3 regions of the Pseudoalteromonas sp. SWN166 genome follow, and region 3 is predicted to be linked to each of the others. Evidence: predicted binding sites of a transcription regulator. Region 3 holds the regulator's gene; each other region holds the start of a gene.
What was found. Region 3 encodes MetJ, which represses methionine synthesis genes. Its sites were predicted from a motif close to TAGACGTCTAGACGTCTA; they were not measured.

Region 1 (5,230 bases), on a different contig from region 3:
TGCTTGCAATTTGCTCTACTGGTTGGTGAGTTGGACCATCTTCACCTAAACCAATAGAATCGTGCGTGTATACAAAAATGCTTGGTTGCTTCATTAATGCAGCCATACGTACAGCATTTTTTGCGTATTCAACAAACATTAAAAACGTAGCACCGTAAGGAATAAAGCCTTTATGAAGGGCAATACCATTCATGATGGCCGACATACCAAACTCACGCACACCGTAGTAAATGTAGTTACCGCTTGCATCATCGCGTGTTAAACCTTTAGAGCCATCCCAAATTGTTAAGTTTGAGCCAGCTAAATCGGCTGAGCCACCCATAAATTCTGGTAATAACGGACCGAACGCATTTAATGCATTTTGCGATGCTTTACGAGACGCTGGGTTTGCTGGGTTTGCTTGTAATTGCTCAATATACGCTTGAGATTTTTCAGCCCAATCGCCAGGAAGTTCGTTGTTAATACGACGCTTGTATTCTGACGCTAGCTCTGGGTATGCTTTTGCGTATGCTGCAAATTTTTCGTCCCAGCTTGATTCAAGCTGTTGGCCTTTTTCTTTGCTATCCCATTGTGCGTAAATATCATCAGGAATTTCGAACGCATCGCCAGTCCAACCTAAAAATTCGCGAGACGCTTTAATTTCGTCATCACCCAGTGGAGCACCATGACAATCGTGGCTACCTGATTTATTAGGTGAGCCGTAACCAATAATTGTTTTACAACAAATTAGTGATGGCTTGTCGGTAACGCTCTTAGCCTCTGCAATTGCAGCACTTACAGCATCGCTGTCGTGGCCATCAACACCACTAATTACATGCCAGCCGTATGCTTTAAAGCGCGCTGGTGTATCATCGGTAAACCAACCTTCTACTTCACCATCGATTGAAATGCCGTTGTCATCCCAAAACGCAACAAGTTTACCAAGGCCTAATGTGCCAGCAAGTGAACCTGCTTCATGTGAAATACCTTCCATTAGGCAACCGTCGCCCATAAATGCATAGGTAAAGTGATCAACAATATCGTGACCTTCACGGTTAAACTGTGCAGCAAGTGCTTTTTCAGCAATTGCCATACCTACTGCATTTGTGATCCCTTGACCTAATGGACCCGTAGTAGTTTCGATTCCTGGTGCATAGCCATACTCAGGGTGACCTGGTGTTTTAGAATGCATTTGACGGAAGTTTTTAATTTCGTCTAGCGGTAAGTCGTAACCACTTAGGTGCAATAGAGAATATATAAGCATTGAACCGTGGCCGTTTGAAAGAATAAATCTGTCACGGTCAGCCCACTCTGGATTCGTTGGGTTATGTTTTAGATAATCGCGCCATAATACTTCTGCGATATCAGCCATGCCCATAGGGGCTCCAGGGTGACCAGATTTGGCCTTTTGTACTGCGTCCATTGACAAGACGCGAATAGCATTTGCAAGTTCTTTGCGAGATGGCATGAATTCTCCTACCTTTATGTGTATTTGCGCGGGTATTTATGTGTTTGTTTATGCACCCAAGTAACTTGGGTTCGTTTATACCGACCATTCTTACTTATTGTGGGGGCGGTGTGCAATTAAAAACCCTATAAAAGTGAGGCATTATGAATATTTTTTAAGACCAAAAAGTTATTAGTAATTTTATTTAGACGTCTAGGCGTAAAAACACTATGCAAGGTGTTTTGTTTTCGATAAAATACGCCCCTTAATTTTTTAGCGCTAATACCGACGTTTGTGAAGCGCAATATTTGTGAGCAGAATTACAATGGCAAAACATTTATTTACTTCTGAATCAGTTTCTGAAGGTCATCCGGATAAAATCGCCGATCAAATCTCTGATGCGGTACTTGATGCTATCCTAGAGCAAGACTCTCATGCCCGTGTTGCATGCGAAACTTACGTAAAAACCGGTATGGTTATGGTTGGTGGTGAAATCACTACTAGCGCATGGGTTGATATCGAAGAAATTACACGTAAAACAATTCGTGACATTGGCTACACAAATTCAGACATGGGTTTCGATGCGGACTCGTGTGCTATTTTAAACACTATTGGTAAACAGTCTCCTGACATTAACCAAGGTGTTGACCGTACTAGCCCAGAAGAGCAAGGCGCTGGCGACCAAGGCTTAATGTTTGGTTATGCATGTAACGAAACAGAAGTACTAATGCCTGCTCCAATTACTTACTCGCACCGTTTAGTTCAACGCCAAGCTGAGGTTCGTAAAAGCGGCGAGCTTAACTGGTTACGTCCAGATGCAAAATCTCAAGTTACTTTTGCATACGAAAACGGCAAACCAGTAGGTATTGATGCTGTAGTACTTTCTACTCAGCACAGCGAAGATATTTCACAAAAAGATTTAGTAGAAGCGGTGATGGAAACAATCATCAAGCCGGTACTTCCTGCAGAGCTTATTACAAGCGCGACTAAGTTTTTCATTAACCCAACGGGTCGCTTTGTAATTGGCGGACCAATGGGCGATTGTGGTTTAACTGGTCGTAAAATCATTGTAGATACATACGGTGGTATGGCTCGTCACGGTGGTGGTGCTTTCTCTGGTAAAGATCCATCAAAAGTTGACCGTAGTGCTGCATACGCTGCACGTTACGTAGCTAAAAATGTAGTGGCTGCTGGCCTTGCTGATAAGTGTGAGCTACAAGTTTCTTACGCAATTGGTGTTGCAGAGCCAACTTCTATCAGCGTTGAAACGTTTGGTACAAGCAAGCTAGAAGAAAGCCGTTTAATCGAGCTTATTCGTGAACACTTTGACCTACGCCCTTACGGCTTAATTCAAATGCTTGATTTAGAGCGCCCTATCTACCTTCCTACAGCGGCTTACGGCCACTTTGGTCGTGAAGAGTTCCCATGGGAACGTACAGATAAAGCAGACGCACTTCGCGCAGCTGCTGGCCTTTAAGCCAAAATTGTTGTAGTAAATTAAAAACGGCCCTTTTAAGGGCCGTTTTTACATCTAAAACTTATTCGCTATATTGTTTGTAGAGCGCCGACAAAATAACTATTAAATCGACCTCGAATTCTTTTGTACTTTAGGTATATACTCATTTCATTATAAAAGCTTTAGGGACAGTTAAATGGCCGATAACTTTCGTGTTATATTTTCAGGACTTGCCGATAACGTTGACATAAAAACAGCGTGCGCAAACTTAGCTGCAAAATTAAAAACGTCAGATGAAAAAGTAGCTCTTTTTTTTAAAGGTAAGCCACTGTTTGCACCAAGCGATAAAGACAAAGCGTTAAAACAGGCTAAATTACTAGCAAGCTTAGGCATTAAAAGTAAGCTTCAAGCTGTTTCAAACATCATTCAAAATGGCTCAAACCCTGCTGCAAATAACAACCAACGTGATGAACGTATTTTTGATGCACTCGATTACATCACTAGCAGCTTAATTCGCCTTGAAGAAAAACTAGATGAGTTAGAGCAACGTCTTCCTGAAACTCAATTAAAAGCACCAGACGAAAATATTGACGAATGGCAAGATGACGACCTAATGCTAGATGATGACTTAGCAACACCTAAAAAACGTAGCAACTTACTTTTGTATTCACTAATTGCTACTGCCACAACGTTGCTAATAGTGTTGGCTATTTTTTTAGTTTTTCCTGATTTATTCTCTTTTTAGTAGCGGTTTAATAATTTAATGAGCAATAAGCGCGCACAAATAAGAACTGATATTCGTGAAATTCGTAATAACTTGTCAAATAATCAGCAAGTAATTGCTGCTCAATCGCTAAAAATGAATTTTATTCAACATCTAAAAAGCGAAAAAACAACAAATTCAAAGCATATTGCCATTTATTTAAGTAACGATGGAGAACTAGACACCTCATTGTTAATTAAAGAATTATGGAGTTTAAAGCATGCTATTCACCTACCTATAATACACCCATTTAATGGCGCTAATTTACTATTTCAGCGCTATGAGAAAAACTCACCCATGAGAGCAAATCGCTATGGTATCTTGGAGCCTAAGCTGAACTGCTCTCAAATATGCCCATTACCAGCGCTTGATTACCTCCTTATGCCATTAGTTGCATTTGACAAACAAGGTAATCGCCTAGGAATGGGAGGTGGGTTTTACGACAGAACATTGGCACGTTTACACGAACAAAATTGGCAAAAACCGCAACTAATTGGCCTTGCACATGAATGCCAAAAAGTTGAAACTTTACCAATAGAATCGTGGGATGTACCACTTAAAACCATTATCACCCCAGATAAAACATACAGTTGGTAACATTTAAATTTAGTTACTAACCGCATATTTCTGACATATATGAGCACAAAGCAATGACACAAGACGAATTAAAAAAAGCAGCTGCTTGGGCAGCACTCGAGTTTGTAAAAGAAAACACCATTGTAGGCGTAGGTACAGGCTCTACTGTTAACCATTTTATTGATGCTCTTGGCTCAGTAAAAGACACTATTGTAGGCGCGGTATCTAGCTCAGAAGCTTCAACTGCGCGACTACAAGCGTTAGGTATTGAAGTATTTGAGCTTAATAATGTTGCTGCTTTAGATGTATACGTTGATGGCGCTGACGAAATAAACGCTCAGAACGAAATGATTAAAGGTGGCGGTGCAGCCCTTACTCGCGAAAAAATAGTAGCTGCTGTTGCTAAGCAATTTGTGTGTATTGTTGATAACACCAAATTAGTAGATACATTAGGCGATTTTCCGCTTCCGGTAGAAGTTATTCCGATGGCGCGCAGCTACGTTGCACGAGAATTATTAAAACTTGGTGGTGACCCTGTTTATCGCCAAGGTGTTGTTACCGATAACGGTAACGTTATATTAGATGTATTTAACTTAAAAATTACCAATGCTAAACAACTTGAAGCACAAATAAATTCAATTGTTGGCGTAGTTACCAACGGCCTATTTGCGATGCGTGGTGCTGATAAAGTGATTATCGGTACTAAAAATGGGCCACAAATTAAATAGGATGAGGTTATGAGTAAGGTATCGTTAGCAAAAGACAAGATTAAAATTCTCTTGCTTGAAGGTGTTCACCAAAGCGCTGTTGAAACGCTAAAACGTAACGGCTATAGCAATATCGACTACGTTAAAACATCCTTACCTGAGGACGAGCTAAAAGAGCGCATTAAAGATGTTCACTTTGTAGGGCTTCGTTCTCGTACTCATATTAACCAAGCCGTACTAGACTCAGCTGAAAAGCTAGTTGCTGTAGGTTGTTTTTGTATTGGTACAAACCAAGTTGATTT
Region 2 (5,230 bases), on a different contig from region 3:
GATGGTGTTGAATCCTACCTCGGTTTACCTATTCATTGGCCTGAAGGCGAAGTATTTGGCACGCTATGCTTAAAAGATACTCAGAAAACAAGCTATACCGATGAATACTTTGAACTCATAGAACAACTACGCGATTTAATTGAAGACGACTTAGCGCTTGTGTATAGCTATGAGCAAATGCGTGAAATAGCCATGCTAGACTCATTAACAAATATTTATAATCGCCGAGCACTTAACTTATTAGCCCAGCAAAAACTTAACTTAGCGCTACGTTTAGGCTTTGACGTGTGTTGTTTGTTTATTGATATAAACGACTTTAAAAAATTAAACGACACTTGCGGACATGAAGTGGGCGACAAAGCATTAATTATATTGGCAGATACGTTAAAAACTCATTTAAGAGATGCGGATATAATAGGGCGTTTAGGTGGCGATGAGTTTGTTGCAGTAATGCAAGTAAGCGATAAAAGTAAAATTAACTACATCATGGATAAAATATCTTCTGAGTACTCAAAAGCCTTACTCAAAGAGGAGGTTTGCGATTTATCGCTTAGTATTGGTTATAGTTTTACTAATAAACAAAAGCAGCCCTTTGAAGCGCTATTAAATGATGCAGACCACGCAATGTATAAAAATAAACAAGCGTATAAGCTCGCTAAAAAAGCACAATAATAAAAGCATTTTACTTAATCTTTGCCCATAAAAAAGCAAGCCATTAGGCTTGCCAAGAAGGGTGTTAATTTGTTTAAGCTATTAGCTTCTCAGCTAGATTTAATTCCATTGTAGCCTTTAGTAAACGATATAAGTTAATTGACGCGTCAATTTCTTCTTTGCGGTTTGTTAAGCTTTCAATATTTAATCCCAGCGGCACATCTAAATGCGCACAGCTTTTAATTATTAAGTCGAGGTTTTCGCGGCAAATACGCACTGATTCGCTTAATGTATTGTCTGCATCAAGCATGCGCCATTTTGTAGCTTCTGGCACTGAAATACCCAACCACTTCATAAAGTCTAAGGTTTTTTCGCCGCCGCACGGGGTAAACGTTAATATAATACGTTGTGGTGTAATACCTTGTGCTTTACATGTACGCGCGTAACTAGTGATTAACTCTATAGTCGCTTGTGCGTCGTAAACAGCTTGCGATATAAAAAACTGACAACCTTGTGCCGTTTTTTCTATTAATCGTTCATGCTCATTTCGTTTGCTTGAATGGCGCTCAGCAATAGTAACGCCACCTAAAAAGAAATCATCTGATTGTTCAGCCAATGCTTTATATGCATCTGGCAGGCTTAACTTTATATCGCCTACCGATGACGGGCTACCTACTAAAACTACATTTTGTAAATCGTAGTCGTTTTTAGTTTCACTTAACCAATCTTTAAATTCGCCCACGCCACGCTGCGCCACACTTTTATAAGTAATTACATCTTGTGCAGATAAATTACGAATTAAATGGCTGTATTCACGCGGATCAACAGTTTGTTTAAACGCAAATGGACGATCTTGATTTGTACGGCTGCTTTCGTCTTGAATGTCGTAAATTATTACACCGTCGTATTCAATTTCGTGTAAGCGACCCAATAGCTTTTCTGCAATGATTTTTAATTGCGCTTTATCGGTGCCAATTTTAGGCGGCGTAGTACCAATAAGATAAACACCTTGTTTGGTGTCCTCTATTTTCTCTTTTAATGATAAAGCCATAATCCTCATTCCAGCCAAGTGCGTGTTGATGGATTTAATATAGCAGCCATTTAGACGTCTAGATAGATTTATTTAATGAAAGTTTTTCAACTAACATGATGTTTATTCATAGTGCATGTTCCCATTACTTATAATTGACACAGTTGTTTACATAATAAATTCCTTTGGGACTCTTATATTTATTGGCTTTGGGGCATAATCGAGGGTGAGTTAGTGTTAAATCTAACAATAAATTTGCTCAATTTAAAAAGGGACAACAATGAAATTTAAATTATTAGCAACCAGCTTAGCGGTATCGCTGGCGTTAACGGGTTGCGCCATGCAGCAAAACCAAAGCACGCAAACAACAGCACAACAAGAACAAGTAAATAAAGCTGATGATCGTGTTTTTTCACAAGATTACTTAATTGAAGAACTAGAAAACGGATTACGCGTAATGGTTGTTAAAACCGATTACCCCGATGTCGTGTCGCTGCAAATTCCGGTATCGGTTGGATCGCGTAACGAAGTTGAAGAGGGCAAAACAGGCTTTGCTCACTTTTTTGAACACATGATGTTTAAAGGCTCACAAAAATACCCTGAAGATGTATATTCAGACATATTAAAAAATTCAGGTGTTGATAACCGCGCGTATACAACAAACGATTTTACAAACTACCACTTAAACTTTTCAAAGCAGCATCTTGATAAAGTACTTGAGCTTGAAGCTGATATTTTTCAAAACTTAACCTACACCGAAGAGCAATTTAGAACCGAAGCACAAACGGTAAAAGGTGAGTACTTAAAAAACAACGCGAGCCCAGTTCGTAAATTATTAAGCGCTGTACGCGAAGAAGCATTTGATAAGCACACGTATAAACACACCACTATGGGCTTTTTTAAAGACATAGAAGCGATGCCTGATCAAATGGCGTACGGTAAAGAGTTTTTTGCTAAATTTTATAAGCCTGAGTATGTATCGCTGGTAATTGTGGGCGATGTAGAGCCAGAAGAAACAATGGCAATGGTTAAAAAGCATTGGGGCAGCTGGAAAAAAGGTAACTACGTTGCTGACATTAAGGCAGAGCCTGTGCAACAAACACCAAAATATTTGCACCAGCAAGATGAAGCGCTACCAGGGCATTGGTTGCTTGTATCGTACAAAGGCGCTGCGTGGGAGCCTGCTAAAAAAGACAGAGCAGCACTTGATTTAATCTCACAACTTTATTTTTCAAATAATTCAGATTTATATCAAGAGCTAGTGGTCGACAAACAAATTGCCAGCCAAATGTTTACCTATAACCCAGAAACTAAAGATCCGGGTTTATTACACGTATTTGTTAAGGTAGAAAACGCAGACGATTTAGCCACTGCGCGCGATGCCATTAACCGCACTTATGCAAAAGCACGTACAGAGCTTGTTGATGAGCAAAAGCTAAGTGATTTAAAATCGAATCTTAAATATAGCTTTATTAATGGCTTAGATTCATCGCAAGCGATTGCATCAACCCTTGCTAGCTACATGCATTTTGAGCGCGATCCTGAGGTTATAAACCAGTTGTATAAATCGGCTGATAACATTACCAGCGCAGATATTAAAGCCGTTGCTAATAAATACTTTACCGATAATGCACGTACCACATTAACTATGTCGGCACTTGATAAAGCCCCAGGGTTTGAGCAAGAAGTTGATTTAAATGCGCTTACTGCAAAGCTTGAACAAGCACCTGCTGCACCTGTATTTAAAGTGCTTGATAAAACCAATAGCTCGCCATTAATTGATGTTAACTTTTTATTCAATACCGGTGCGGCTGCCGACCCACAAGGCAAAAAAGGCGTTGCTGCGTTAACTGCGGCTATGCTTGCACAAGGCGGTTCGCAGGCGACAAGCTATAAAGATATTCAAAAAGCACTTTATCCGCTAGCGGGTAGCTTTGGTTATCAAATAGATAAAGAAATGCTGTCGTTCCAAGGGCGTATTCATAAAGATAATGCGGTGCAGTGGTATGCACTTGTGAGCGATCAATTACTAAACCCAGGCTTTAGAGAGGATGACTTTAAACGCCTCAAAAAAGAAATGATCGACGGCATTAAATCTGGCTTAAAAGCATCTAACGATGAAGAGCTAGGTAAAGAAGTACTATACAGTGCGCTTTACAAAAATCACCCTTATGAAAGCTACAACTACGGTGATATTTCTGATTTAGAAGCGTTGACGCTGGATGATGTTAAAGCGTTTTATAACAGCGAGCTTACGCAATCTAAACTCACGGTTGGCTTAATTGGGGCTGTGCCTGCAAAACTTAAAGCTAAAATGATGAGCGATTTTGCAACGCTACCAAAAGGTGAGCAAAGCCGTTTAAGTATTCCTGATGCGCCAGCACTTAAAGGTCATCATGCAACTATTGTAGAAAAGTCTGCGCAATCGACGGCGGTATCGTTTGGTTTTCCTATTGATACAATAAGAAGCAGCGAAGACTGGACAGCCCTTTGGCTTGTGCGCTCGTACTTTGGTGAGCACCGTAGTTCTAACAGCTTTTTGTATGAGCGCATTCGTGAAACTCGCGGCATGAACTATGGCGATTACGCATACATTGAATATTTCCCACGTGGTATGTTTCAAACGAAGCCTGATGCAAACCTAGGGCGCTCTGAGCAAATATTTCAAGTGTGGTTACGCCCACTTCGCTCTAATAACGATGCGCACTTTGCAACTCGTACAGCTTTATTTGAGTTAGATAAGCTCATTAAAAATGGTATGAGCGAAGACGATTTTGAAGCCACGCGTAACTTTTTAATTAACTTTGTGCCGCAAATGGTCGCAAGTCAAAATCGCCAATTAGGTTACGCACTTGATAGCGAATTTTACAACACAGATAGCTTTGTAAGTTACGTGACTAACAAACTTAAAACGCTAACGCTTACAGATGTAAATCGCGTTATTAAAGAAAACTTACAAACAGAGAACGTTCAATATGTGTTTATAACCGCAGACGGCGCTGATATGCAAAAACGTTTAGCATCGCAGCAAACATCGCCAATGGTTTACAACACAGAAAAACCAGCAGAGCTTGTTGCTGAGGATAAAGTGATTGCCGATTATAAATTAGCAATTCCTGCTAACAATATTGAAGTAATGAAAGTCGATAAAGTATTTCAATAATTTAAGCTGTTTTTAAACTGTTTAAAGCGTATAAAAAATGCCCCAGTGCTTTAAAACTCTGGGGCATTTTTATATTAATACTTTAAGCCAAAGCATAGGCTTGTTATTAATAAAATAAGCTCGTTACTAGTATCATAAGTTCGTTACTAATAGCATACAGCCAACACCGAGTGTAAAGCTTATTAAAGAGCTTATAGCAATAGCTACAATAAACTTTTGCGTTGATTGAGTTTTAACCGTTTCATCTACTTCTAAGTCGTCTAGTTTTATAAGCTCGCCTTGGCGCACTTCAAATACTGCGCATAAAGCCATTGTGGTTTCTTTTGATGCCGCACCTTCTTTTTCTACACGCTGAATAGTACGTAAGCTTACATCGCAGGCATCGG
Region 3 (5,230 bases):
GCTTTTTTTGTGCCTAAAATTTGTTATTTATTATTTTACTTCGTTGATTTTAGCTATACCCCCCTTTTGCATAACTATTTCCTATTCTTATTCTGAGTATGCATAAACCTTTACAGACAAATCGATAGATATTCTCTATATTTTAAATAGTATAATTTTTAACTAGGTTGATAAAAGTAGCTAACGTGGGCTTATCTGTTTTTAAAGTTGAGTAGTAGGCTGTTATTTTAAGTTTATGCTGATACTTTATACATACATTTTATTAATATTTTAATAAGTATAAAAGCACCTCAAAACTTACTTTTTAGGTGAATTTTTATTTATGAAATGTTGATATAATTCTGCAAAGTTACTGAAAAACCTCTTAAAATCAAAGGATATAGCATATAACAGGATAGACCTGATATTGCTTGGAATTTAAAAATAATAAGGGTATCGTACCCCAAGACTCCACCTCTCACTTTAACTTAAATTGCAGGATACCATCGCGTTATGTCTGACTTTCGTGAACAAGCACTACATTATCACTCACATCCCGTACCTGGTAAAATTAGCATTGAGCTAACAAAGCCCGCTGAAACGGTTCATGATCTCGCACTTGCGTATAGCCCAGGTGTTGCCGAACCTGTACGTGAAATTGCTGCAGATCCTGCAAATGCATATAAATATACCGGTAAAGGTAATATGGTTGCGGTTATCACTAACGGTACTGCAATTTTAGGACTTGGTAATTTAGGTCCTTTAGCGTCTAAACCTGTGATGGAAGGTAAAGCGTTATTGTTTAAACGTTTTGCAGGGCTTGATTCTATCGATATTGAAGTTAAGCACAAAACAACAGAAGACTTTATTAATACGGTTGCCAACATTGCCGACACATTCGGCGGTATCAACCTTGAAGATATTAAAGCCCCAGAGTGTTTCGAAATTGAAAAGGCATTGATTGAACGTTGTAGTATTCCGGTTTTTCATGATGATCAACACGGTACTGCAATTGTAACGGCTGCTGGTATGCTCAACGCGCTAGAAGTACAAGGTAAATCAATTGAAGATGCAATTATTGTATGTTTAGGGGCTGGCGCTGCAGCAGTTGCGTGTATGGAGCTGTTAATTAAGTGTGGTGCACTGCGTGAGCACATTTACATGCTGGACCGTAAAGGTGTTATTCATACTCGTCGCGATGACTTAAACGAATACAAACAACTGTTTGCTAACAATACCGATAAACGTACGCTGCAAGATGTAATTGCAGATGCGGATGTATTTGTAGGCGTTTCTGGCCCTAACTTATTAGCGGCTGAAGATTTAAAGCTAATGGCAGCAAAACCGGTTGTGTTTGCGTGTTCAAATCCAGATCCTGAGATTGATCCTGCACTTGCGCACGGCGCACGCAATGATTTAATTATGGCAACAGGGCGCTCTGATTACCCTAACCAAGTTAATAATGTTTTATGCTTCCCGTTTATTTTCCGTGGTGCACTTGATGTACGTGCAAGCGCTATTAACGATGAAATGAAAATTGCTGCAGTAGAGGCTATTCGTAGTATTGCCAAAGAACCTGTACCAGCAGAGGTTTTAAAAGCCGCTGGTGTTGATAAACTAGAATTTGGTGCGCAGTATATTATTCCAAAACCAATGGATCCACGTTTACTACCGCGTATAGCAAGAGCTGTTGCACTTGCTGCTGTTGAGTCGGGTGTAGCACAAATTGATTTACCAGAAAATTATATGCGGTAATACCAATCCGCAATAATACTTAATCAATTTGAGGGATTAAATCTGACGTTAACTACGTTAAAAATTTCTGATATAGAACAACTAAATAACGAAATTTTTGCCTTGTTATCGACACGATTTTCTTCCCTCAAAATAGATCACTTCATTAAGCGAATTGGTATAAATCTATACAGTAGATCTATGCAATAAAATTTAGACATAAAAAAACCTCAGTATTAACTGAGGTTTTTTTTATGTTTTTGTAATATTTATTCTTCGTTTAAAACGGGTACTTCTAGACCCATTTCTTGCATTATTTTTTTAACTTCTTCTGGCACTTTTTCGGCGTTATCTTTACGTAGGTCGTCATCATTTGGTAAAGGTTGGCCAGTAAAAGCATGCAAAAACGCTTCGCATAGCAATTCACTATTTGTAGCATGGCGGAGGTTGTTGATTTGACGACGTGTACGTTCGTCAGTTAATACCTTTAATACATTTAGCGGGATCGAAACGGTGATCTTTTTAACTTGCTCTGATTTTTTCCCGTGTTCTGCGTATGGGTGAATATATTCACCATTCCATTTAGCCATAAGATGTATCGTTGCCTCAGATTATTAATTTCTCACACGGCATAAAAAGCGTGTAAATATGCGTGAAATTCTATCGATTTAAAAAAGATAGTCAAATAATAGATACAGATCTACCTTAATAAGCCTATTGTGAATGTAAATATAGGCGCACTTTAACAAACTTAATTGTACCGTTAGTTATGGCTATCTTTATTTTTAGCCATCTAGAGCTTTAAAATACTTTGACTTATCAAAATGGATAACTTACTCTTTTAGACGTCTAAACATCCAAATTAATCAGGTAACGAATATGAGCGAAGAAAATAAAGCAACCATTGCTGTGCGTAACGGCGTTGATGCTGATAAACATCATGGAGCGGTAGTACCGCCAATCTATTTATCGACTACGTATTCGTTTGCCGACTTTGATACTAAACGCGAGTATGACTATGGTCGTAGCGGCAATCCTAATCGGGATATTTTAGCTGAAACGCTTGCTAAGCTTGAAGGTGGTGCTCGCGGCATAATTACTGCCACAGGCATGGCTGCCGTACATTTAGCTACTCAGCTACTTAACAGTGACGATACGCTAGTAATTCCACATGATTGTTATGGTGGTAGTTATCGTTTATTTACATCGCTGCAAAAACGCGGCTTACTAAAGCTCGAAATACTAGATTTAACAAAACCAGAAAGCCTGCAACAAATTTTAGCAATTAAACCTAAACTCATATGGATAGAAACGCCAAGTAACCCGGTACTTCGTTTAACAGACATTAAAGCGGTTACCGATGTTGCAAAAAAATGCGGTGCATTGGTGGCTGCAGATAACACGTTTTTGTCACCGGCCTTACAAAATCCTATTAAGTTTGGTGTCGATATTGTGGTGCATTCAACGACTAAATACATTAACGGACACTCAGATGTTGTGGGTGGCGCTGTTATTGCCGCAACACAAGAGTTAGGCGATGAGCTTGCTTGGTGGGCTAATAACATTGGTATTACGGGCGCACCTTTTGATAGCTATTTAACGCTACGTGGTTTACGTACTTTAAATGTGCGCCTAAGGCAGCATCAAGAAAATGCACTGGCAATAGCTAAATACCTTGAAAGCTCTGAATTTGTAAGCCAAGTTTATTACCCAGGTCTTAAGTCACATCCTCAACATGAACTAGCTAAAGCACAGCAGCTTGGTTTTGGTGGCATGGTTAGTTTTGATATTAAAGGCGATATAAACGACGCTGCAGCATTTTTAACTAGCCTTAAAACGTTTAGTTTAGCTGAGTCATTAGGTGGCGTAGAGAGCTTAATTTGTCATCCTGCAACCATGACGCACGCAGGCATGGATGCAACAGCACGTTTAGAAGCGGGTGTTGGCGATACGCTTATTCGTATTTCGGTAGGTATTGAAGATATACACGATTTAGTCGCTGATTTTGAGCGAGTGTTTGAACTTGTAAAACCAGGGCAAAATAAAAATGTTGGCCGTGTTGGCAAAGGTGCAGGTACTTCTGGTGGTAACGTTAAATTAAGTGTAGCCCGTCCGGCGCTTTGGTAAGTAATACCAATCCGCAATAATACCTAATCAATTTGAGGGATTAAACCGCACGCTAACTTCGTTAAAAATTCCTGATATACGACTGCATGGATGCAGGAGGTAGAGCAATGCAGGAGCAATTAGTGATAACAACTAAATAACGAAATATTTGCCTTGTTATCGACACGGTTTTCTTACCTCAAAATAGACCACTTAATTAAGCGAATTGGTATAAATATGGTTAATTGTATACATAAATTTGGTGGCTCGAGTTTAAGCTCGAGCGATCGCTATCAAAGTGTAGCAAAAATAATAATTACGCATACTCAACCGGGTGACTGTGTCGTGGTATCGGCTGCGGGTAAGACAACCGATACGCTAGTATTACTTTGGCAAAGTTATCAAAAAGAAGATACTCAAGCAGTAGCCGATATTTTATTGCAGTTAAATAATCATCAAAGTGATTTAATAGAGCAGCTATTAGAAGCCGATTTAAAGCGAATTGCACTTAAAACACTAAGTATCGAGCTTAGCTATATTGCAGAACTTGCTCAGGCTGAGCAGCTAAAAGAGGCTGCGTTACTTGCACATGGCGAACTGTGGTCAGCACGTTTACTAGCCACTTATTTGCAGCAGCTAAATATTGAGGCATGTGCTCAAGATGCTCGCACTCTTTTTACCTTAAGTGATGGCGAATTAATGCATGCAAAAAATGTGCAGCAATGTGGGCAGTTAATTTTACCTAATAAAATAAATGTTGTTACTGGGTTTATTGCCGCTGATATTAAGGGCGAGACAGTAACGCTTGGACGCAATGGTAGTGATTACAGTGCAACACTGCTTGCAAATTATTGTAATGCTAAGCAAGTATGTATTTGGACTGATACGCAAGGAGTGTTTAGTACTGATCCACGTAAAGTGCAAAAAGCGATTAAATACGGCAAAATTTGCCGTGGACAAGCTAATTTACTGGCTCGTTTAGGTAATCCTGTTTTACATGCTAAAACGCTATCGCCTCTTAAAAATACCGATATTAAGCTAGCTGTTCGCAGTAGTTTTGATGTGCAAGCAAGCCCGACCGATATAGTAAAAGAGGGAGCAGCGAAGAAAAAACGTTTTATAACCACCTTACAAAATGTGGACTTATTAATGGTTGAAGGATTAAGTGAGGGAGAGGTTGCAAGTGTTAGTCAGCTTATTCAGCATAGCCTTCATCACTTTAATCACAACGGTGAAGTGTATTTGGTAGTACCGGCAGCACAAACTTATCTGGTTATTAATTATTTTGCGGGTAGGGCAAATATTAGTGAGTCAAATTTAAACGGCTGTGCAATTGTAGCGCCTGAGCAAGACGTTAATATATTAAGCTTACAAGCATTAGATTTATTAAAACTTCACAGTATAAAACCTC

Region 1: metK (methionine adenosyltransferase) is a predicted target of MetJ. The motif match lies at 1,633-1,650, and genes of this name have one in related genera.
Region 2: I6F49_RS08895 (methylenetetrahydrofolate reductase) is a predicted target of MetJ. The motif match lies at 1,746-1,763, and genes of this name have one in related genera.

The regions. Positions count from the first base shown of each region.
Region 1 is NZ_JADYXB010000016.1:50,197-55,426, forward strand. Features, by position in the region: gene tkt (transketolase) at 1-1,447, opposite strand, end outside; gene metK (methionine adenosyltransferase) at 1,752-2,903, shown strand; gene I6F49_RS11410 (hypothetical protein) at 3,079-3,627, shown strand; gene I6F49_RS11415 (5-formyltetrahydrofolate cyclo-ligase) at 3,646-4,242, shown strand; gene rpiA (ribose-5-phosphate isomerase RpiA) at 4,296-4,949, shown strand; gene serA (phosphoglycerate dehydrogenase) at 4,959-5,230, shown strand, end outside.
Region 2 is NZ_JADYXB010000011.1:60,292-65,521, reverse strand. Features, by position in the region: gene I6F49_RS08900 (sensor domain-containing diguanylate cyclase) at 1-672, shown strand, start outside; gene I6F49_RS08895 (methylenetetrahydrofolate reductase) at 746-1,702, opposite strand; gene I6F49_RS08890 (M16 family metallopeptidase) at 1,962-4,844, shown strand; gene I6F49_RS08885 (helix-turn-helix transcriptional regulator) at 4,977-5,230, opposite strand, start outside.
Region 3 is NZ_JADYXB010000029.1:24,367-29,596, forward strand. Features, by position in the region: gene I6F49_RS15285 (malic enzyme-like NAD(P)-binding protein) at 493-1,734, shown strand; gene metJ (met regulon transcriptional regulator MetJ) at 1,983-2,303, opposite strand; gene metB (cystathionine gamma-synthase) at 2,593-3,840, shown strand; gene metL (bifunctional aspartate kinase/homoserine dehydrogenase II) at 4,057-5,230, shown strand, end outside.